DNA from 2 places in the Sediminitomix flava genome. Region 1 is predicted to be linked to the other one. Evidence: riboswitches for the same ligand, from Rfam matches in the RefSeq annotation. Region 1 holds a riboswitch; the other holds the start of a gene.
The links. Region 1 has a riboswitch for cobalamin ahead of BC781_RS10260 (TonB-dependent receptor plug domain-containing protein). Riboswitches for the same ligand answer to the same signal wherever they lie in the genome.
Positions count from the first base shown of each region.

Region 1 (12,241 bases):
CTGCTCCAAGCTTCGCTCCATCATATCAAGATTGATATGTGTGATTGGTCTGAAACGCCCTCTCAATACCAAAATGTTCTTTTTATAAAGTACATCTGCTGGCATCATTAAATTACCATCAGGGCCGAACATTGTCGCTTTTGACAAACCATGCTTCACAAGTTTCAAACTGAAAAGACGGTTATCAATTTTAAAGTCAGGACCTGTAAGTGAGAAGAAGTCTACTTGAAGTTTATGCTTATTCAGCTCATCCATGAAAGAAAGCATCAGTTCTTCAGGATCATTTGAGTGATAGAAACAAGCATAAATAAGGTTGACACCTATAATACCGATTGTTTGCTGTTGAATGATAGGGTCATTATCCTTCAATTTTACGTGAATCACACAGAGGTTTGGTTCGCTTTGTGGCGTGAGTTGAAACTTCAAACCGAGCCAACCATGTCCTTCATTTGTTCTGTTGTAGTTTAGTGCTTCTATAGTATCGGCAAAAGCAAAAAATCTAGTGTTTGCTGCTTTTTCTGGAAGACGCTTTTCCAAGAGCGAATACTCTCTGTGAAGCATTTTTTCCAATCGGCTTTGACAAACATAGCGTCCGCTTTTTTCAGGACCATAGATGGCATCCGAAAATGCCATTGCATAGGCTGACATTGTTTTCGCAATCGTTCCCGAAGCTCCTCCTGCCTTAAAAAAGTTGGCAGCAACTTCCTGCCCCGCTCCGATTTCGGCCAATGAGCCATAAATTGTGTTATCAAGGTTTATTTTAAGTGCCTTATCTTTGGTTGACAACCTTTTGAAGTCCATGTGCAATACGGTAAAACTTTCGAATTTGGGATCTGTACGACAGTAAAGTAGTCGAAATCTTATTAATAAAACAATACTTCTACTGCATAGATAGTATCGCAAAAATCCCGCAAAACTACATAGGTAACCAAACTTTTATAGATTGTGTTTTATCCATAGAGTTAAGCTCAAATGAAAATATTTCGACAAGACACCGTGTTATCAGAAACATTATCAATGCTTCCGCACAGTCTGTGATATTCTCATAAAAAAAACTTCTTTCAAATATGAAAATGTTAGTTAAACAAATATGATAATTCACAGTTTATCTGTGAACCTATTCTTTTATAAGATTTCAAGAATAAATTTGTAGAAATTTTACAGCAACACGGCGAAATATAACATTATAACAGTTCAGCATTAACGACTAACATTTATGAAGTTTGAGAGTATAAATCCTTTCACTGGAGAAAAAATAGCCGAATATGATAAACTAGATGAAGTACAGCTATTAGAAAAACTGGCAGACAGTGAAACCGCATTTCCGCTTTGGAAGCGTAAAAGCTTCTCACAAAAAGCTGAATTGTTTCAAAACTTAGCATCTATTCTTGAGGAGCGCAAGGAGCAACTAGCCGAACTCATAAGTTTAGAAATGGGAAAGCTAAGAGAGGAAGCCGAAGCTGAAATTCTCAAATGTGCTCTTGTATGTAGATTTTATGCAGAGAATGCTGCATCATTTCTACAAGCAAAAGAGGTAACGAATGAACTTGGGTTCAACTATATTCACTACGATGCCATTGGCGGTATACTTGCAATCATGCCTTGGAATTTTCCATTCTGGCAAGTTTTCAGATTTTCAAGCCCGGCTCTAATGGCAGGAAACGTAGTACTGCTAAAACACGCACCAAATGTATTTGGCTGTGCTCAAATGATTGAACAATTATTTGAAGAAGCTGGCTTTGAAAAGGGCGTCTTTCAGTCTTTGATCGTTGATGTAGAAGAAGTTGAAACAATCATGGAGCACGACCACGTACAAGGTGTTGCACTTACTGGTAGTGAAAAAGCTGGAGCCTCTGTAGCTATGCTTGCAGGTAAAAATATAAAACGATCTGTTCTAGAACTTGGAGGGAGTGACCCTTTCATTGTAATGGCTGATGCAAATATTGATACAGCAGTAAAAGTGGCTGTTCAATCTCGAATGTCAAATGCAGGACAGGCTTGTATAAATGCCAAAAGATTTTTGGTAGCCCAAGAAGTTTATGATGAATTTGTGAGAAAGGCAAAAGCAATTATTGAAAAATTGAAAGTTGGAAATCCTCTTTTAGCTGATACTAACTTTAGCTGTCTTGCACGTATAGATTTGGCCGAAAACCTAGAAAGACAATTGGAAGAAAGTCTGGAAGAGGGAGCAAAACTTGAAATTGGAGGAAGAAGAGATGGGACTAGTTTTGAACCTACATTGCTTTCAAATGTGAAAGATAACATGACCGTCTTCAGAGAAGAAACATTTGGTCCTCTGATGTGTGTCGCTCAATTTGACACCAAAGAAAGAGCGCTCCAAATTGCGAATGCTAGTGAATATGGGCTTGGTGCTTCTGTTTGGACTTCAGACAAACAAACAGCCATGTTCTTTGCTCAAAATATAGAAACGGGAAATGTATTTATTAATAATCTCGTAAAATCTGACCCTAGATTTCCTTTTGGAGGAGTAAAACGTTCGGGTTATGGACGAGAATTGGCTGAAGAAGGAATTAAGGAGTTTGTAAATATCAAACGTATCTTCGTTCCAAAAGACTTGTAATTCTTATTTCACTAAAAATACAAACAGCTCTGAAATCAAATTTTCAGAGCTGTTTTTTTATAACGTTACTCTATAAAAGATAATAAATTTTAAACATTATTACTTCTTAAGTCTTTTTCGTCTTTTGGGATATTTTTTTCGTCTTTCAGAATACAGATCACACACTATAAAGTGGACATTTGAAAAATAAACAAAACAACCTTGAACCTAAACGAACAAACGCACATGACTCAAACATTTGATTTTCTCACTGCAGAAAAAGAAATAAATCAGAGTAAAGCCCATTTTCATGTGATGGCAAAACCAATAGGCCCTGTTTGTAACCTAAAGTGTACCTATTGTTATTACCTAGAAAAAGAAAACATCTACGAAGACAAAAAATCAACGCCAAAGCATTTCAAAATGCCTAGTGCGATTTTGGAAAGATATATCAAAGAATATATTTCTTCTCAACCCATAGAAAATCCAGTAGTTCAGTTTACGTGGCAAGGTGGAGAACCTACCCTACTCGGAATTGACTATTATGAAAAAGCTATTGAGCTACAAGAACAATATTCGGATGGTCGAAAAATCGAAAATACCATCCAAACCAATGCAACTTTAATCGATGAAGAGTGGGCTAAGTTTTTAGCTAAACACGATTTCTTGGTGGGAGTTTCTATTGATGGCCCTGAAGATTTACATGATTGTTATCGCGTAAATAAAGGGGAAAAAGGCTCATGGGATCGTATCATGAAGTCTATTGAACTATTGAAAAAATATAATGTACGCTTCAATACACTTACAGTAGTTCATAGTAAAAATGTAAAGCACCCTTTGCGTGTTTACCGTTTCCTCAAACATATTGGAAGCGAATGGCACCAGTTTCTTCCTGTTCAAGATCGTCATGCAACAGATGAAAAAGCTCTTCTTAAACAAGTAGCTGATGATTATGCAGGTGAAACACAAGTAACAGAAGAAAGTATAAAACCTGAAGAATGGGGTAACTTCCTCAATAAAATCTTTGATGAATGGGTTCGTCAGGATGTAGGAAAAATCTTTGTTCAACAGTTTGACATAGCGCTAGAAGGTTGGGTCGGAAAAAATCCATCTGCCTGTGTTCATGCCAAAACTTGTGGAGATGGCGTAGCCTTAGAACACAATGGAGATGTTTATACCTGCGATCACTATGTTTACCCTCAGTTTAAACTAGGAAACATTAGAGATAAAAGCTTTACCGAGATGGCAACATCTCATGTTCAAAGACAATTCGGTAATAAGAAACAAGATAGTCTTTCATCGCAATGTAGAAACTGTGATTATCTGCAAGTTTGTAACGGTCTTTGTCCAAAACACCGTTGGAACAAGACCAAAGACGGTGAGAACATTGCCTATTTGTGCGGAGGTTACAAAGCATTCTACAAACACATCACGCCATACATGCATACCATGAGAGAACTACTCAAATTGAGAAGAGCTCCGGCAGAAATTATGGAATTAATCAAACTGCGTGAAGCAGAGTTGAAACGAGAGAAAAAGAAGCTGAAAAAAAGCATTTAAGATATTTATTATAGTTGTTTGTTTAGCATTTGTTATGAATCCCCTCAGACTTTGTTTGGGGGGATTATTTATTTAAAAAAATAGAAGCCACCCCTAATTGAGATGGCTTCTATTTTATAAGTTTGAAATAGCTTTTAAGCTTTAGCTGTCTTGATTGAACAACCAATTGCTTTAGTAGTTTCTACCTCTACTTCTTTACCTTCCAACAATGCATTTACTGCATTTTCAAGATACTTTTCTGTTACTTTACTAGCATCTTTAAAGTTATCATCAATTGCTCCGATGTATTTCACAACTAAGCCCTTATCCTCTTTTTGCAATACATAAACGTGAGGCGTTTTCTTTGCTCCATACTGCGGATAAATCTTTTGTCCTTCATCCATCAAATATGGGAAAGTGAATCCTTTTTCTTCAGCTCTTACTTTCATCAACTCAAAAGAGTCTGCCTCTTGTACCGTTGGGTCATTCGGGTTGATCGCAATTACTGGATAACCTTTCTCCTTGTAAGCTTTGTCAAAAGCTACAATTCTATCTTCGTAAGCCTTAGCATAAGGACAGTGATTACAAGTAAAAATCACTACAAATCCTTTTGTATCAGGATAATCAGCCAAAGAAACCATTTTATCATCAATGTTTTTTAGGCTGAAATCAGTAGCTACATCACCAATTTTGTAACCTTCTGCTGCTGGAGCTTCGGTTGACATGGCTACAGTCTTTTCTTCTTTCTTCTCTTCTTTAGCTTCCTCTGTTTTCGGAGCTTGGCAAGCTGCAAAGAAACTCACAGCCAAAACCAACATTAGATACTTTTTCATTTTTGTGTAGGAAAAAATTTATTGAATAATCTCACTAAGTGTTTGTTCTAATTCTTCTTTTGAGAATTCTTTTTCAAAGAAATACTGCTGATCTCCTTTCAAAATCAAAGTTGCAGGAATACCCCCTGTCCACTCTTCAGAAACCTCATTGATCCATTTGTTCATGGCAGGATCATCCAACAACACAACTTCTGCTTTTATCCCTTTCCTTTCCATAAATGGAAGTAACTTATTATCAATCTGATCGGCAAAATCAAGACTTACTAAAAGTAGGTCTACATCATCGGCATGTGTGTCTACCAATGCATTGAAATGTGGCAATTCTTTAATACAGGGCTTGCACCAAGTAGCCCAGAAGTTAATCACCTTCACTTTATCATTTTTTGGCTGATAATATGCTTCAAGGTCTTCAAACTTTGAGAATACTTTTACTTCTTTAACCTCTTTGCTTTGCTCGCTCTGACATGCTCCCAAGAGTAATACTGAGAAACATAAAACTACAAACTGATACAATCCTTTTTTCATACTTATAGTATCTGATTTTTTCTACCGAATAATACCACTTTTTTAACTATTTATAATCAAATATGTTGAGGATTTAGAACTGACAACACACACATTTAACAGCATTTACCAATTATAAGATGACAATAATCTCTTAATTAAATAATATTTTCATTCTCATTATTCCCAAAAAGTTGCTTAAACTTGCAACGATTATGGTAATGAGTCCTTTTCACAAGTCCTCATTTTAAAAGGGAATCCAGTGTAAATCTGGAACTGTTCCCGCAGCTGTAAGCTCTAACATAAGCTTTAGACAACAATCCACTGTTCTAAACAGAATGGGAAGGAGTCCTAAAGTAGAGTAAGTCAGAAGACCTGCCAAAATCATTTTTCTAATCAGAGCTTTCGGGTAAAAAGCAATGAGGAACATGAATTTTGGGGCAGATTTTCTTTTGCTCTTATTTCCTTCCTGTATACACTTACCAGAAAGTTCATAGTTAAATTATTCACGCAAATACTATGAACACTAAAACCAATTGGACAAAAAAACTGTCCTTATCATTCTTAGCACTAGGAGCAACTACATTATCCAGTTTTGCTCAAGACAGTGATTCACTCCAAACCAAACAACTGAATGAAGTTGTAATCTCTGCTTCAAAAATTTTGCAAGCCCCAAATGAAATAGGACGAAGCATAACAGTGCTCAATAGCAGCGATATTCAGAATTCGATTTATAATAATGCCGCAGAATTACTTTCTCAGCAAGAAGGTATTTACATCGTCGGAACAGGGCAAAATCCTGGTTCATTGCAAAGCATGTATCTGAGAGGCGCAAACTCAGAGCATACAAGTATTTTTATTGATGGGGTAAGAATTACAGACCCTTCTTCAGTCGATAATGGAATAAACTTAGCAGAGCTTTCTTTAGCCAATATCGAACGTATCGAGATTGTGAGAGGATCGCACTCCACACTTTATGGTTCTTCAGCGATTGGTGGTTCAATCAATATAATTACCAAAAGAGGTGGAAAGAAAGGATTAAGTGGTAATGTGAGTGCCGAAGCAGGTACTTTTGGGGAGTCTACAAGTCAGTTTACTGAAAATATTGCGTTAAACTACTCTTTAGGTAATGGCTTTTATGCTACTGCCGAACTTTACAATACGAATGTAAAAGGACTTGACGCCACTGTAGATACCGTGAAAGCGGATATTTTCAAAAACAGAGATCAAGACAACTTCGACAAATTGGATGTCATTGGTAAAGTAGGTTATCAAGACAATAAATGGGATGCTTTCATTTCTTATAAGAAAACAGATCAAATCTCCGACATTGACGACGGTGCTTACAGAGATGATGATAACTACACTGTAGATTTCAAAAGAGATTTGATCAACTACCAATTGGCATACAGATTTAGTGAAAAACTAAACTTAAACTTTGTTGGTGGCTATACAGATATGTCACGTCTTGCACTTGATGATTCATCAGTTGTAGATACAGAAGGCAATACAGATGGAACATTTTCAAGTAGTGAATATGAAGGAAGTGTTCTGAATAATGAACTTCAGTTAAGATATCAAAGTGATTTCATCTCACTTATTGCAGGTTTATCGAACTACAAAGAAACGATGACGAGTAGAACATATTATTATAGCTCTGCTTGGGATTATAAATCTGAAAGTAACTTGGATTCATTAGGGATTGAAGCGACTATTAACAGTGCCTTTTTACACACTACCTTAAACGGAGGATTAGTTTCCAACTCTCTTAAAGGTTTCAATTTAGCTCTAGGTGGTCGATTAAATGACCATAGCACTTTTGGAAATAACTTCACTTACGAAATCAATCCTTCGTATAAAATCAATAAAACATTAGTCTACGCTTCTTACGGAGCAGGTTTCAATGCTCCGGCATTATATCGTCTTTACTCTCCAAATCAAAACTTCATTTCGGAAGTCACAAGGGGTAATCTTGATCTAGAACCTGAAACTTCTACTTCTTTTGAACTTGGTGTGAAACAGCAAATAGGTAAAAGTACAGAAATTACAATCTCTGCATATCAAACCGTTGTTGACAACCTTATTGAGTATGTGTATTTGTGGGATAAAGAAATTCCTATAGAAGAGCTAGGCAATGACTGGATGAGAAATGACAGCAGAGGGGATACATACATAAACGCTGGTGAGCAAACTAATAAAGGTATTGAAGTAACACTAAGATCTCAGTTATCAAATCAACTTCTTCTTACCGGGAATTTCAGTTATACAGAAGGAGACTTGAAATACGACCCTAGCTACTCTGATTTTACCAATGACTATTATGTTCAACTTTACTCAACAGGTGACTTCCTCACCAAAGAAGTTGAAGTAAACGGCTTAGTTAGAAGATCGAATACATTCAATGCAAGTCTAACATATATCCCAATCCAAAAACTAAGATTATCTGCAGATATCAGACACGTTGGTAGAAGAAATGACATTTTCTACGACAATAGTCTTGGCCCTTGGGGTGCATTGGGTCAAAATGAAGTTGATAGCTATACACTTACAGGATTCACAGCAAACTATAATATCATGGATGGATTGAACGCTACATTACGCGTTGACAATTTGTTCGATGTAGATTATCAGGAGATCTATGGCTACACCACTAGAGGCCGATCGTTCTATCTCAGACTTAATTATTCTTTTTAATATATAACCCCTATGTAGGGCAATTCCTTTGGAGTTGTTCTACATTTTTTTTACACCAAAGACACATAAAATCATGAAAAAACAAATCAATATCCGCTTTCTTGTTTTACTCTGTATCATTCTATTTGTAGGCATATGGAGAATTACTTTTAATGGCAAAGACGCTGGTATTTTAGCCAACTTCACTCCAATTGGAGCAATGGCACTTTTCGGAGGAGCTTATTTTCAACAACAATGGAAAGCATACCTTTTCCCTATCCTCACGTTATTTGTCAGCGATGTAGTCATGATGACAACCTATTATGCAGAATATAGTAATGGCTTACTTTACGGCGGTTGGTACTGGACTTACGGAGGCTTTTTCTTGATGGTCTTAATCGGGAAATGCATCCAAAAAGTGAGTTTTAAAAGTGTCATTATTTCTGCAATTGCAGCAGCCTTAACCCATTGGATTGTTGTCGACTTTGGCGTTTGGCTCGGAGGTGGAACAGACGTAACCACAGGACTTCCTTACACAAGAGATATTCAAGGACTTATCAAATGCTATACACTAGCCATTCCTTTTATGAAAAGCATGCTCATGGGTAACTTCATTTTTGGAGCCATCTTATTTGGCAGTTTTGAATTAGCTCAAAGACAATTCCCTGTTTTAAAGCTCTCTAGATCATGATCTACTACATCACAGGAGGTGAACGTTCGGGAAAAAGTAGCTATGCTCAAAATTTAGCTTTATCCTTAGCTGACACCCCATTTTATGTGGCTACAGCAAGACATTGGGATGGTGATTTCGAGAAAAGAATTCAACGACACGTAGCCGAACGGGACGAACGTTGGACGAGTATTGAAGAAGAAAAATACTTAGGTAATTTGAAGCTCGAAGGTAAAACTGTAGTCGTAGATTGTGTGACACTTTGGCTAACCAATTGGTATTTGGACACAAAGAATAATGTGGAAGAAAGTCTAGAAAAAGGAAAAATTGAGCTAGAGAAACTATTTGCTCAAAAAGCCAATATCATCATTATTTCCAACGAAATAGGAATGGGAATTCATGCACAAACAGAAGTGGGAAGAAAATTCACTGAATTACAAGGATGGATGAATCAATTTATAGCAAAACGAGCAGATAAGGCTATCTTTATGGTTTCGGGTTTACCAATGAAATTGAAGTAAAGAAAATGATAAAATCTATATTTAACTGGAGCGGAGGAAAAGACAGTGCCTTAGCATTACACTACATTTTAGAAGAGAAAAAATACGATGTTCAAGCCCTCATGACTACGGTTAGTGATAAGTATGATCGTATTTCAATGCATGGTGTTCGTACCTCAATCCTTAGAGCACAAGGCGAAGCTATCGGATTACCTATCAAAGAAATCAGACTGCCAGAAATGTCTTCTATGGAAGTGTATGACAACACCATGAAAGAGGTAATGACAGAACTTCAGAAAGAAGGAGTGACACATAGTATTTTCGGAGATATTTTCTTGGAAGACCTAAAGGCGTACAGAGATGAAAAACTGGCTCAAACAGGAATGACAGGACATTATCCGCTATGGAAAAGAGATACAACAGAGCTTGTTCATGAGTTCATCGATCTTGGTTTTAAAACTGTAGTTGCTTGTATCAACTCAGAATTGTTGGACAAAGAATTTGCAGGCAGAGTCATTGATAAAGACTTTTTGAAAGACCTTCCTAAAAATGTTGACCCTTGTGGTGAAAACGGAGAATTCCACACTTGTATCGTAGATGGACCAATCTTCAAAAATCCATTGAAATATGAGTTGGGTGATGTGACTTTCAGAGAATACAAAGCTCCCGAAAAAGAAGACGATGCAGGCTACAGTTCTCACGACAAATCTCATCCGAAAAACGATAAAAAATCAGGTTTTTATTTTTGTGATATTATCCCCGTTGAATAATGGAATTAATTAGTTCTTGGAGTGGAGGAAAAGACAGTTGTTTCGCTCTTATGCAAGCAGTTAAAGAAGGGCACGAACTAAAAGTACTTCTAAACATGATGAATGAAAATGGTAAAATTTCTCGTTCGCATGGTCTGACACCTTATCTCCTCAATCAGCAAGCTTCAGCTATCAACAAACCACTTAAAGCAGTTCCAGCCTCTTGGGCAGAATATGAAAAAAATTACATCAAAACGCTTCAAGAACTAAAAGCTGAACATGATGTAAACGCTGTCGTGTTTGGTGATATTGACCTAGAGCCACACAGAGAATGGGAAGAAAAAGTTTGTAATGCCGCATCGCTAGAAGCCCTTTTACCGTTATGGCAACAAAGCCGTAAAGAATTGGTCTTCCAAATGATTGATAGCGGAATAAAAGCCATCATCACCTCTTGTAATACGACGATGGGCGAAAAATTCTTAGGCAGAGAAATCACAAAAGAATTAGTGGCTGAGTTGGAAGAAATGGGAATAGACGCTTGTGGTGAAAATGGAGAATATCATACCGTAGTGGTAGATTGCCCTCTATTTTCAAAACCCGTAGAATTACCAGAATATACCAAAGTACAGCATCAAGATTATTGCTTTTTACAGTGGGAAAAATAAAACGGTTCTTCAGATTTGAATATACCATTATTTAAATCTGAAGACTTTTTCTTTTTAAGTACTCGAACAAAAAAATAAGTGAGACTATCCTTAGAGTTTACGAAGTTATCTAAGGTTTGATAGATGAAAGCAAGAGTCTTCAGACTCGAAAAATTCACTAAAATGTCGAGTCTAAAAAACTGCGTCCGTCTCTCCCTTCATTTATGAATTCTTAGAGTAGCTCTAAGAATAGTAGTAGCAATTTCGATAAGTCCTCACTTCATTAAGCCACACATCTATTCTCATTTTTAAACTCCTTAATCGTCATTCCATATACTTTTTTGAAAGAACGAGAAAGGTGACTACTATCCGTAAAATTGAGTTGGTAAGCGACTTCCTTCAGTGACAAATCGGTATGTAAAACTTTTGTTTCTACAATTCTGAGTTTGGATTTCAGAATATAGTCAGCCAAACTAAGCCCTGCCTGTTTCTTGAAATACTCTGAGAAATAAGTCTTCGAGATGCCAAACTTATCTGCCAAATATGGGATTCTCAATTTCTCATAATCAAGAATATTTGTATTGATAAATCGGAGAATTTCACCAAAACGACTATCCATTTCATTGGCTTTATCCACATATTTTTTCTCAATACACCTTGCCAAAATATTGAGAATAGCCACCATTATTCCCGAGATAATTTCTTCAGAATACGTATCTGAAATCAAATATTCTTGATAAATGGATTTTATATTCTGAATGATGAAGCTTCGCTCTCTTTCCGAAGAAATGATATCGCCCGGCACTTTATTGTAGTTGGCGATGATATAAGTAATCCGATCAAACCAAGCAGAATAATCGGTGAGTCCATTTTTCTGAAAGTAATGATCTGTAAATCGGATAAAGTAGAAACGAGAGGTCTCTTCTATTTTAAATGAGTGACAATCTAATGGAGGAAGCAAAAATATATTTCCTTCCTGATATTGAAACTCATGTTCATTGATACACTGATAGCCCGACCCTTTTTCTACAAACACGATCTCAAAGAAATTGTGTTTGTGCGGTCTTTTCTCCCAAGTTGAAAGCTCTTCAACATGAATTTCAAATAATCTTTGAACAGACTCAGTCTTCATTGTATAAATATTGGATATTTCATTCTCAAAATTACAAAAACAAGTATTTCACACATACAAAACAGTCTTAACAACTTTAAAACAACAAAAACTACCCTTTTGTATACAACACTAACCAATATTCATACAACAACATCAGTATTGAAATTCTCGACCTTTGTATTGTCAAAAAATTAAAAGAAGGAGAAAAAGATGAATTACGAGGGAAAAGTATACCGCCCTTGGATAGAGGCTAACAGCTTATTGATCCAAGTAACTTTAGGCTGTTCGCACAATACATGTACATTTTGTGACATGTTCTCAGACAAACGATTCCGTGTCAGAAAAGTAGAAGACATATTTGCGGATATCGAACAAGCAAGAAAATACTATCCTTATGTGCCTTCAATCTTCTTGATTGATGGAAACGTAATGGTATTGAAAACAGCTACACTTCT
Region 1 is NZ_QGDO01000002.1:763,628-775,868, forward strand. Features, by position in the region: gene BC781_RS10235 (nicotinate-nucleotide adenylyltransferase) at 1-801, opposite strand, end outside; gene BC781_RS10240 (NAD-dependent succinate-semialdehyde dehydrogenase) at 1,217-2,581, shown strand; gene BC781_RS10245 (anaerobic sulfatase maturase) at 2,807-4,120, shown strand; gene BC781_RS10250 (thioredoxin family protein) at 4,255-4,932, opposite strand; gene BC781_RS10255 (TlpA family protein disulfide reductase) at 4,951-5,457, opposite strand; cobalamin riboswitch at 5,636-5,833, shown strand; gene BC781_RS10260 (TonB-dependent receptor plug domain-containing protein) at 5,956-8,130, shown strand; gene BC781_RS10265 (DUF6580 family putative transport protein) at 8,204-8,800, shown strand; gene BC781_RS10270 (bifunctional adenosylcobinamide kinase/adenosylcobinamide-phosphate guanylyltransferase) at 8,797-9,300, shown strand; gene BC781_RS10275 (Dph6-related ATP pyrophosphatase) at 9,306-10,049, shown strand; gene BC781_RS10280 (Dph6-related ATP pyrophosphatase) at 10,049-10,693, shown strand; gene BC781_RS10285 (AraC family transcriptional regulator) at 10,956-11,804, opposite strand; gene BC781_RS10290 (B12-binding domain-containing radical SAM protein) at 11,997-12,241, shown strand, end outside.

Region 2 (12,241 bases), on a different contig from region 1:
CCAGGTACAATACAGAATCTAAGACTTGTGCATAAAGTAGATTTGTATTGAAACCTAAAGTAAAAATTGACACAAAAAAAAGTAAATAACGATATCGTATACCCTTCAAAATCATCCGCTAACTAGAAAATAAACGCTTAAAAAAATTAGTTTTCAGTATCCAACAGCATTCTGTAATCAAAAGCACCTCTAATCTCTGTAGATATTTCATTGAAATGTCCTGCAATTTGAAACACTCCAGTTTGTACTTTTATAAATTTGATACTTGACAGTTCTACTTTATTACCATTAGCATCTACTGCATTTGAAATATCAAACAGATTTGCTCTTAAGGATTCATCATGATCTTCTCCTTGGTAATTCTCTGCATATCCCCAGAAAAATCTATCTTCATAATTTTTCCAACTTTGCCCGACTTGATAATGACTATTTGGAAGTTTAACACCTTCAAAAGTAACTTCTTCTTTAGTTTCATCCCACCACCAAGCGTGAGTACCATCACCAAACTCAGCAACCAACTCTCCTTGATTACCTAGATTATCTTCCCAAGAGATGTTTTTACCTTCGTTCGGTTTATAATATGTTACTGCATAATTCTGGACAGTCTCAGCATTTTCATACTCACTGCCTTTCAATTGAATCCATTCACCATCATTGGGTAAACCATCTTCATTTGTATCACTCATTACATAAACCACTCCTGGCTCTGAGCCTACGCCTGGTTGAGTAAATACACCAAAATCATAACCTTCTTGATTTTCAATTTCATGATCAAAACCAGCTACAATATATCCGCCCCAACCTCCAAGAAGTACATATTCGTTTGAATTATCAATAAAATTTGAGCCATCAGCCCCCAATGCACTTGTTCGCGCATGTTGACCTGGGCCATATTGGTAATCAAAAACATCAGTGATATAGGTAGAATAAATAGGTTCAGGAGTAATTTCATCCTCATCTTCATCAACTACCGCAGATGAATCACATGCTACTACCCCAAAGAGTAGTAGCATGTAAAAATAGATTGACTTTGAAAACTTAGTCATAAAGAAGCCTTTGTTAGAATTCTAAATATTATAAAGGAAGAACCATAGCAGGGAACTCACCTACACCAGCATATTTTTTAACTACAGAACCTGTTGATGGGTCGACAAAGAACAAAGCATTTGAATCGTATTCTCCATAGCTTTTAATTGTTGTGATCATCAAATTTCCAGTAGCTTCATCAAATGCTATTTCACCATATGGGAAACCAGCCTCATCATCTGACCAGTTAGATATATCAAAAGCTTCTTTTAAAGCACCATCTTTCACTTCATACATTTTGTTAGTGATTGTTCCACCCCAATCTCCTGCAGTATAAGGAATGAAATAAACTGCATCAGTAGAAGGATTTATTGTAGTGTATGCGTTTTTAGAGCCTGAAGCAAAAGATACACCTTCAGGAGCATCAATGGTTTCAGTAATGTTTCTAGATGCAGCATTAATTTTTACGACTTTAGAATTCTCTCCTGTCAACACTACAACCAAGTTATCTTGGCTATCTTTTACCATAGTTGTCGCTACAGATTCTAATGCTACAGTCTCTGTTAGTGTATTTGAAGTTACATTTGTAATGTATAATACATCTCCTTCAATTGTGAACAATTCATCCCCAACTATTTGCATTTGGCCTAAATTAGCGTGTACACCATCAACTTTTGATAGAGTATTCGTTGTTAAATCTAGTGCGAAAACTGCACTGTGAGTTGCATAAAAATCATCATAATAAAATGATCTAACATAAGCTTTAGCATCATCTACCAAAGTAATATTTGTAGGATAAATATATTCGCCAAAATTCAACTCTGAGCTTGTTAGACCTTGCTCTAAAGTCAAATCTTCTTTATTAATGATACTAACTAAATTAGGTCCATTTTGAGCTACGGCATATATATAGTTGTCAGAAACTACAGCAGATTGTAAAGTACTACCTACTTCAGCTCCGTCATTTTGGGCATTAAAAACACCATTTATTTTTAATTCTCTATCTGTATTTACAAACGTGAAACTTTCAGAACCTGGAGCACCGAAACTTCCTTCAGACAATACCATAAAACCATTAAAAGGATTTACTGTAATATCTCTGTAAGCCGTTAGAGAATCTGCTCCTGTATAACCAGCAGAGAATAAAGCTCTAAAGTCACCTACTTCGTTAAAAGTATAAGTAAAAGAAGAAGAGTCACTCATGTGTGCATCTCCAAGATACCAGTTCACAAAATCAGCGTCACTAACCTCTCCGACAAATTCTAATGTTTCACTTGGAAATATTGAAGAAGAACCATTTGGAGTTGTAATTTCAATAGAATCTGGTTTTCTCAGAGTTTCATCATCAGACTCGCATGAAGTAAAAATACTTAGGGCCATAAGACCTGCAATAATTCCTTTACGATTAAAAAGATTTCTGTTCATTTCTAGCTAATTATTTAGAATAACATTAAACAACAGAAACAGGGGCAAATAGAAAGGGAAGGCTAAAAAAGTACAGTATTTCAATCAATAAAATAAACTATTGATATTCAGCTGCACTAAAACTTTTATTCCCGAAAGTAAAAGCACTGTTTCGAAGATTGGCAGGTTTTCTGACTTACTCTACATTTTGTCACCTTCTCATCTAACATTGTAGACAATGGTTTAACAACAAAATTAAAAATGAGCTTACAGCTGCGGGTACAGTTTAGGTCTTTCACCTAATTCCCTCTTAGCTCTCTCGAGCACCAAACTTGGGCAAAGATATAAAAGTTTGTTAGTGAAACAAGATGATTAAATCACCTAAAGAAAGTGATATATATGAATATTTATTATTGATTATGACATACAAGAGACTTCATTGTCTTTTTTACAAAAACATGAATAGATCTCACTTTCAGTTTTGAGAATTGAAAAGATACATTTCTGAAATAAACTTTTTTTAAGCTTATCAGACACTTTTTTTAATCTAAATAATCCTCATTTTTTACTATTTTTGCAGTTCTTTTTGCGAGAATACGATTATTGAAATGAGACATAATACATATATCACAAGGGCTTTTGAGATTCTGAGTAGAGGTAATTTCATAAGCGCTAATAGTAGTCGAAGTGAGATCAGAAATCTATACAATGAGATTGATGACAACTTCGAAGATTTTTACGATTATTTTTTACCCTTAAATTTTACACTAGAGAGAGGAAATAATTTTTTTTACTTCTCTCGAAAAGAACAGCGACAAACACTCCGAGAAAAGGTAGAAAAGTTCTATAAATATATTGATAGACTTGCATTCTTCTCATCATATGATGCTACCTTCTCTGAAGGAAGTCAATTTCAGATTACTGATATTGTGCACCGCTGTAAAACTGATGCAAACCTTTTTGAGCAACTCAAGAGGATTGTTGGAGAAAAAGATCCGTCAATCATTGATAAGGTGAGAGACTTGGCTGAGGAGATGAAAAGACTAGGATTTTTTGAAGTGATCGATACAGAAAAAGAGACTTATAAAGTACTTTCTGCATATCACTTTTTAGAGGAAATTGTATTATTGATTGATATTGACCAAACAGACGACGATGAGGTATCTAAATAAAATTGTATTCATAAATAGCTCATCTTTACCCTATTCCGAGGTGAGTCTTGGAGGTAATATTCACTTTGTAGGTTCTAACGGTTTTGGAAAAACAACCCTTCTGAGAGCTATTCTTTTTTTCTATCACCCTACTTCTGAAAAGAGAGAGTTAGGAATCAAAGAAAATCAGCAATCTTTTTCTGAGTATTATTTCGAGGAATTTGGGTCTTACATGATCTATGAAATTCATACTGAGACAAATAATGTATGTCTGTTCCTCTATAAAAAAGGAGGAAGACTTCAGTTTCGATTTATCGATGCGCCATATGAAAAAGATTTCTTCATAAAAGACCGTAAAGCCAAGAGTTTAGAAAACATCTTTGCTGATCTGGAAGCTAGAGAAATCAGTTTTACCGATGAGATCAGAAGATATGCCGATGTACGAAATATCATCTATGGTGCAACTGAAAAAAGAGAATATCAAAAGTATGGATTATTCCATGGTAAGACTTCAATCAAGCGTCAGAAGCTAACGACCATTCCAAAAGCAATTGCTAATATTTTCAGAAGTTCTAGTCTCAACTCTGACTATATAAAAAGAGCAATTATTGAAGCTATTGCAGAAGAAAATGTTCGTCCAATTGAGCTTGAGGTCATCAGTCGTCAAATCTCAAAATTTGAGAATACACGAAGAGATTTACTCAACTTCGAGAAATATAAACCTAAAGCGGAAGAGCTTATTTCTCAACATGACGAATTCATTTCAACAAAATCCAAACTTGAAAACGTTGCTATTCAGCTTGGACAAGAAGTAAAATCTGCCAGTTCTAAAGCCATTGTTTTTAAAGCAGACCTTGAAAAAGCGCAACAAGCTTTAAATGGAATTGAAGATAGTCTTCATGAAAAGCAAGACTACTTTGACCAACAAAAAACATTGATCAACCAAAAAATTGGTGTTCCTAAAAACCACCTTAAAACCATTAAATCGTTGCGTAAAAAATACGCGGAGATTATTCGTAGTGAAGGTGTTTTTTCTATTGAAAGTATTTTAGAGGAACATCAAAATGAAACACTTTTAAAAGATCAACTTAGCCATCATCAAAGTATTAAAGAAACTTTGATGGCTGAAGTTAAGGAAGTAGAACAACGTTTTTCTGAAGAAGAATCAAGTTTACGTCAGAAAAGAAGTGCTTACCAACAAGAGATTGAGAATGAGAAAATCAATCTTAAATCTTCATTTATTGATCGTCTTGAAGAGTTAAAAGAAAAACAGCAAGAGAAGATTCAAGAACTTCAGTCAGAATATGAAAAAGACAGGGATTCTGTTGAACAACATATTGAAGAAAAAAGAGAAAAGCTTCAAGCCTTAAATGAGGAAAAAGCACAAATCACTCATAAGGATTTCAGTAGCGAACGTTTTGATCTGATCTCAAAAGAAATACAGAAACTTGATGCTCAGCTCAAGGATATTGAACAAAATATTCTTCTTTTCAGAAAAGAGGCTGAAGGTCTAAAAGCTCTTAATGAATCTCAGTTAAAGGCACTTAAAGCTCAATTTGAATCTAACTCAGAGAAAATTGACTTACAGATTTCTCAAAAGAAAAACGCTAAAGAATCACTTGAAGCAAAAATCAAGAAGTATGAAGGCTCTCTTTGGGAGTTTTTGAATGAGAATGTTGAAGATTGGAAACAAAATATTGGCAAACTCATTAAGGAAGAAATTCTTTTACAAAAAGACCTTTCCCCTACTTTCAATAATAAAGAAGAGGGATTCTTCGGGTTAAAACTTGATCTGTCTTCGCTGAATAGTTCTGAAATTCAGTTTACGGATTACTCTAATCTATTAGAAGAAGCAGAGAAAGAATTAATAGCACTTCATGAAGAGAAACTAAAACTTCAATCTGATTTCCAATCAGAGCATGACCTTCTTCAGCAAGAATATCAGCAAAAATACAAGAAGCTAGTCAAGGACTATGAGGAAAATTTACCTTATGAAAAGACGAGAGCTGAAAGAAAAAAGAAAGAATTTATTCTTGATTTAGAACAACTTGAAAAGGAGTCTTCAAGCTTAAAAGAAAGTGCTTTAGAGGAAATCAATTCAAAAATTTCAGTTTCACAGCGTGAGCTTTCTGAGCAAAAAGAAAAAAAGAATGAGCTGAAGCAAAAATTTGAGAATGATCGAATTTCCTCACAAGATCAATACAATCTACTTTCGACTGAAATCTTACAGCAGCAAAATTCAGCTATCCTCACTCTTGATTCTCAGAAAGAGAAGTATGAAGCTGACATTATTAGCAGATTACAGAGTTTAGAGCTACGTAAGAAAGAAGCTTTAAGTGAAAAAGGAGTCGATACAAAACAGCTCCAAAAAGAAGAAGAAGCCATCAACTCGATTCTTCAGAAGCTTAACTTTATTGATGGTACAAAAGGAATCGTATCTGAATATAAAGTTAATAAGGAACAATATTTTGACAAGGAAGAGGCTTTTAAAGTCGAGACTCAAGAATTAGAATCACAATTGAAAGCTATTCTTGACCGATTTGAAGATGAAAAGACACAACTGAATGCTCAGCGAGCACAGTTTAAAGCTGAAGTTCAGACCTTACAAAATGAATCTCGAAATCTAGAAACACAGCTCAACGAATTTGACCGTTTCAAATCTGAAGAGATGAGTCCTTATTTCAGTTTGATCAAATTCATTGAAGAAGCCCATGAAACGGTTATAGGACATGGAGAAACGGTAAGTGAGTTATTGTCCACAGTCAGAGGCGAATTTGCTAGAAAAGGTGAAATACAAGCTAAATTCACCAAAGAAGTTCTAAGCTATACCAGTAAATTCCAAAAAGCGAATGAAATGAAATTCCCTATTCTCACGGGTCAAGATGACGAAAGGGCTATTTTCTTCTTCGTAGACAAAACGCTAAGGGGATTTATTGAGAACGATCTGATTGAGAATGTTCAGGAACAAGTTGAGAAACAACACAGCGGACTTATTAGTAACATCACTAGAGAAGTGGGTGATATTTCTAAGGTGAATAAATCTATTCATGAGACGGTGAAACAACTCAATGATCATTTTGAGCAGACCAACTTTGTCGGTGTTGTTAAGTCAGTTAAACTCCAATTCAAGGAAAAAACTTCAGGATTGACAGGGCTACTTATGAAAGCCAAAGAGTTGGATAGTAAGTTTAATTTTGGCGATCAAGCTAGTTTCTTCAAGGAAAAAGCCGATAGTGTTACCAATAAAAAATCAATTCAGTTATTGAATGATTTGAATGCTGAAATTCAACAAACAAATTCAAAATACATCAAAATCGATGATTTCTTTGAATTACAGTTTAGAGTAGCTGAAAATAACAATGATACTGGTTGGGTTGAAAAACTATCGAACGTAGGATCTGAAGGAACAGATGTTCTTGTAAAATCTATGATCTACATTACACTTCTGAATGTCTTCAAGGAAAATGTTTTCAAGAATAACGATGACTACAGAGTGCATTGTATGATTGATGAAGTGGGTAAACTCTCTGATCGTTATCTGAGAGAACTTATTGATTTTACAAATCATAAAAACGTAAGATTAATTTTTGGTTCGCCAAATGAAAACGACCCTCTAATTTATCATCACGTTTATAAACTTGACCGAAATACAAAAACCAATAAAGTGAATGTAATAAAACTTGTTGGGGAAGCTTAAGTCACAAATAAGAAATAGCTCAAAAACGCTTTATCGGTTCTTTCTGATAAAGCGTTTTCTTTTTAAGAGCAATAAAAATTACACTGTAAAATTCATTTTTCTTCTAACTCAAAACAGATCAAAACCAAAATCCTTTCATCCGTAAGTTCCTCATTACCTTAACCAAATGAAAAATTGGTAATGATCATAGATTAGTAATATCAATTAAACGCCAGCTCATAACAAATGAAGTACGCACAAGATATTAATACTCTAATCGAAGAAATTGAGGAATTGAAAACTGAAAATGAGTTATTGAAAAAGAATAATAACTCAGGTCAATCCCTTCAAATGAAAATCTCAGAACTGGAACAAGAAGTTAAAAGTACAGTCGTTGAGAAAAATAGGTATATATCTGTGATCACTCATGAATTGAGAACTCCTTTAAATGCCATTATTGGAATGGCGCATTTACTTGAAAGTAAATCTCCAAGAGACGATCAGAAAGAACTCATTGATACATTGGTTTATTCTTCCAATAAATTATTAAGTCTTATAAACGACACCTTAGATTTATCGAAGTTAGAAGCAGGGATGCTACAACTAGAATCAAAAAGCTTTAATATTTATCAGCTCATCGAACAAACTCAAAAACTATTTGAGCCAAAAGCTAAAGATAAACAAATCAGATTCTTCACTTTCATTGATTCTAATATCCCTCAAAATATTAAAGGTGATGAAACTAGACTTTCACAAATCCTAAATAATATCGTCAGTAACGCCATCAAATTCACTGAACAAGGTGAAGTTTGTATTATGGTGAAACTTGTGGAAAGAAAAGAGAATACAATTATTCTAGAGTTTGAGATTAAAGACTCTGGTATCGGAATTCCACAAGATATGCAAGGGCAAATATTTGAACCTTTCCGACAGGCTGAAAAATCTACTTTCAGAAAATTTGGAGGTACAGGATTAGGACTTAGTATCACGAAAAATCTAGTTGAATTCCATAACGGAACTCTAGACTTAAAAAGTAAAGAAGCAGAAGGGACAACATTCATCATAAAACTTCCTTATGACCTGGAAGAAGAAAAAGAAGAAATTGTTTCCGATGAAAGTGAAAATCAATCCTCTGAAGAGTTTAAAGATTTGAGTGTTCTATATGTTGAAGATATTGGACCAAATCAATTTTTGATGAAAGGCTTCTGCTCCAACTGGGGAATTAAGCTTGATATTGCATCTGAAGGAGAAGAATGCATGAAACTTCTGGAAAGTAATATATACGATGTCATTCTGATGGATATTAGAATGCCTGGTAAAGACGGCTATGAAGTTTCAAAAGATATCAGAATGTTAGATTCTGAATTCGCAAAGAATGTCCCAATCTATGCGGTTACGGCCAACACCTATGAGCATAGTAAAAACAAATATGAAGAAGCGGGAATGAATGGCTATCTACCTAAACCAATCGATCCTGATAAGCTTAAAGATATTTTCATTCTTCATAACGAAGATAAAAAGAAACAAGCAACAAAAGTAGAAACTCCAAAACAGAATGATGTTGACATTTTTTCAACATTAGATGTCTTATTTATTGATAATAAAGAGGATTACAGAGTTTTATTAAGTTTGATGCTGAAAGAATTTGATGGTTATGAAAATGATTTATTGACTGCTATCACAAATAAAGATCTAGATGTGATTTCATTCATTAGACATAGCATGAAAAGCACTTTAGAGACTTTAAATCAAAAGCTAATTATCAATAAACTAAATCAAGTTGATAGAGATGAATTAAATAAAACTGACTTAATTCAACTTCAAAATGAAGTAAAAGAACAACTCATTCAACTCAAGGGCTTAATAAGAAATAAGATTGAGATCTTAAACGAAGTAGGCACTATCGTTTAATAAAATACATAGTTAATGAAAATGCTCATGCTGAAAGGTATGAGCATTTTTTATTTCTATAAACAAAGACTTCCTATACTAACTTTTTTCTATTTAACTCAATTATTTATTTTTCATAAATGAAATAGAAGTGATAATTCTTTAGTTCTGCATAGACATATTTACTTTTTGATTCATTATATTCGGACTTGAATTTTTTGTAATATTCTAAATGACAATGACCATGGAGTTAATGTTGGATTTTGTGCAGATGAGTCTACCTGCAGCCTTGGCTGTATATGGGATGTTTCTAGTTGTAAAAACAATGATGGAAAAGCAGGTTGCTAGTGAACTTCAAAAGTTAAATGCTTCTCCGAAAGAGCAAATTACGGAACTCCGTTTACAGGCTTATGAAAGAATGACCCTTTATTTGGAAAGAATAACTCCAAATAATCTTATCATGAGGTTAAATGGTAGTGCAGATACTGTGAGCGATTTCCAAGCTGTTTTAGTGAATGAGATTAGAAATGAATACAATTATAATTGTAGTCAGCAAATATATTTAGAAGAAGGCTCTTGGGCTTTAATTAAGCAAGGAACTGAAGAAACTATTGCTCTTATCAATCAAGCAGGAAAAGAATTGAAATCTGATCAATCAGCTTATGAACTGAGCAAAAAAGTATTTGAAATTATCATTCAATCAGAATTTCAAATTATTGATCAAGCCCTCTCCGAGTTAAAGAAAGAGGTAAAAAAGATTTATTAAACATTCTTGAGGTTGTCTTTAAAATTAAGACAACCTTTTTTTATGAATATTTATTCCTTTTCGCATATAGTTAAATTTAATGTAAAAGAAATTCCTCTCCCAAATCGAGAGAGGAACCTATTTTATGATAACTTTTGAGCGTCAGCTAAGAATTTCTCAAGTCCACTATCAGTAAGTGGGTGTTTCAGCAAACCATTGATCACGTTCAATGGACAAGTTGCAACATCTGCTCCTAGTCTAGCACAATCAACCAAATGCATGACGTGTCTTACTGAAGCCGCAAGAACTTCTGTTGTGAATCCGAAGTTACCATAAACAGTAACGATATCTTCAATCAACTGCAGACCATCAGATGAGATATCATCCAAACGACCAATAAATGGAGAAACATAAGTTGCTCCAGCTTTTGCAGCCAAAATAGCTTGACCTACAGAAAAAACTAATGTACAGTTAGTACGAATTCCTTTATCAGAGAAATATTTGATAGCCTTAACACCATCTTTGATCATTGGGATTTTCACAACAATCTTTGGATCGATTGCAGCTAACTCCTCCCCTTCTTTAATCATCTCCTCATAAGAAGTAGATAAAACTTCAGCACTAACTTTATCTTCCACAATATCACAAATTGCTTTGTAATGAGCTTTGATATTTTCAGCACCTACAATCCCTTCTTTTGCCATTAGCGATGGGTTAGTAGTAACTCCATCCAATACGCCTAATGCGTGTGCTTCCTTAATCTCCTCAAGATTAGCTGTATCGATAAAAAATTTCATAATGTTACGGTTTAATAGTCTGTGTTGATTTTGATTAATCCTATGGATAAATCAATCTCACCAACTTATATAATAAGGTATTTCTACTTTGAATTACGCAAGTTATATAAGTTAGGTTAATTTAAATTTATCCAATTTATAATAAATATAAAGCTGCCTTTTGGGAAAAAGACAGCTTATATAATTTTCAAAAATTCATATTCTCATTAAGCATGAAGTGCTCTGTCTTCTGTAGCAGCCAAACAAGCTTCTTTAATTGCTTCCGTAAATGTAGGGTGAGCATGTGACATACGAGAAACATCTTCTGCAGACGCTCTGTATTCCATCGCGACTACACCTTCAGAAATCAAGTCTGCAACACGTGGGCCAATCATGTGCATTCCTAAAATTTCGTCAGTGGCTTCATCTGCAATTACTTTTACAAAACCATCTACATCCATACTTGCTACAGCTCTACCTGAAGCTCTAAAAGAGAATGAACCAGTTTTGTACTTTCTTCCTTCGGCTTTCAGTTCTTCTTCAGTATAACCTACACCTGCTACTTCTGGCCAAGTGTAAACAACACCTGGAATCAATTTGTAGTTAATGTGAGGCTTCTGACCTGCTAATAGCTCTGCAACAAACATACCTTCTTCCTCCGCTTTGTGAGCAAGCATCGCACCTTTGACTACATCACCAATAGCATAGATATTCTCTACATTAGTTTGAAGATTTGCATTCACTTCTACTCGACCTCTATCATCAAGTTTCACACCTGCATTTTCAAGACCAAGTTTATCCGTATAAGGACGACGACCTACAGATACTAGACAGTAATCAGCCTCAATCTCTAAAGATTTGCCTTTTTTCATATCTTCTGCAGTAATCTTAACTACATCGTCTTCTGTTTTGGCAGAAGTTACTTTTGTATTGAAGTTAAATTTAAATCCTTCTTTCTTCAATACTCTTTGTAGCTCTTTACCCAAAGACTTATCCATGCCTGGGATTAGGCTATCAGTAAATTCTACTACTGATACTTCAGTACCCAATCTAGCATATACTGAACCAAGCTCAAGGCCGATAACTCCTCCACCAATAATTACTAGTTTCTTTGGAATTTCGTCTAATTCAAGAGCTTCAGTTGATGTAATTACGCGCTTTTTATCATACTCAACTCCTGGAATAATGATTGGTTTAGAACCAGTTGCAATCACAATATTCTCAGAAGTAAAAGTTTCTTCAGAACCATCTTCTTTAGAAACTTTCACTGTATTTTTATCGACAAATGAACCGAATCCGTAGTGAACATCGATTTTGTTCTTTTTCATCAAGAACTCAACTCCTTTGTTCATCTGCTTCACAACTTCACGTTTTCTCTCGATCATACGACCGAAATCAATGCCTAAACCTTCAACTTTGATTCCGTGCTTTTCAAATTTGTGAAGTGCTTGATGATAATGCTCTGAAGAATCAAGCAATGCTTTTGAAGGAATACAGCCTACATTTAGACATGTACCTCCGAGTGCATTATATTTTTCAATCAATGCAGTTTTAAACCCTAGTTGTGCAAAAC
Region 2 is NZ_QGDO01000003.1:682,738-694,978, reverse strand. Features, by position in the region: gene BC781_RS14505 (TonB-dependent receptor) at 1-73, opposite strand, end outside; gene BC781_RS14500 (hypothetical protein) at 147-1,046, opposite strand; gene BC781_RS14495 (DUF5074 domain-containing protein) at 1,075-2,451, opposite strand; cobalamin riboswitch at 2,595-2,776, opposite strand; gene BC781_RS14490 (condensin complex protein MksE) at 3,039-3,602, shown strand; gene BC781_RS14485 (ATP-binding protein) at 3,586-7,278, shown strand; gene BC781_RS14480 (ATP-binding response regulator) at 7,504-9,168, shown strand; gene BC781_RS14475 (DUF7935 family protein) at 9,392-9,913, shown strand; gene fsa (fructose-6-phosphate aldolase) at 10,036-10,689, opposite strand; gene lpdA (dihydrolipoyl dehydrogenase) at 10,896-12,241, opposite strand, start outside.
Region 2: another riboswitch for cobalamin. It lies ahead of BC781_RS14495 (DUF5074 domain-containing protein); the one in region 1 lies ahead of BC781_RS10260 (TonB-dependent receptor plug domain-containing protein).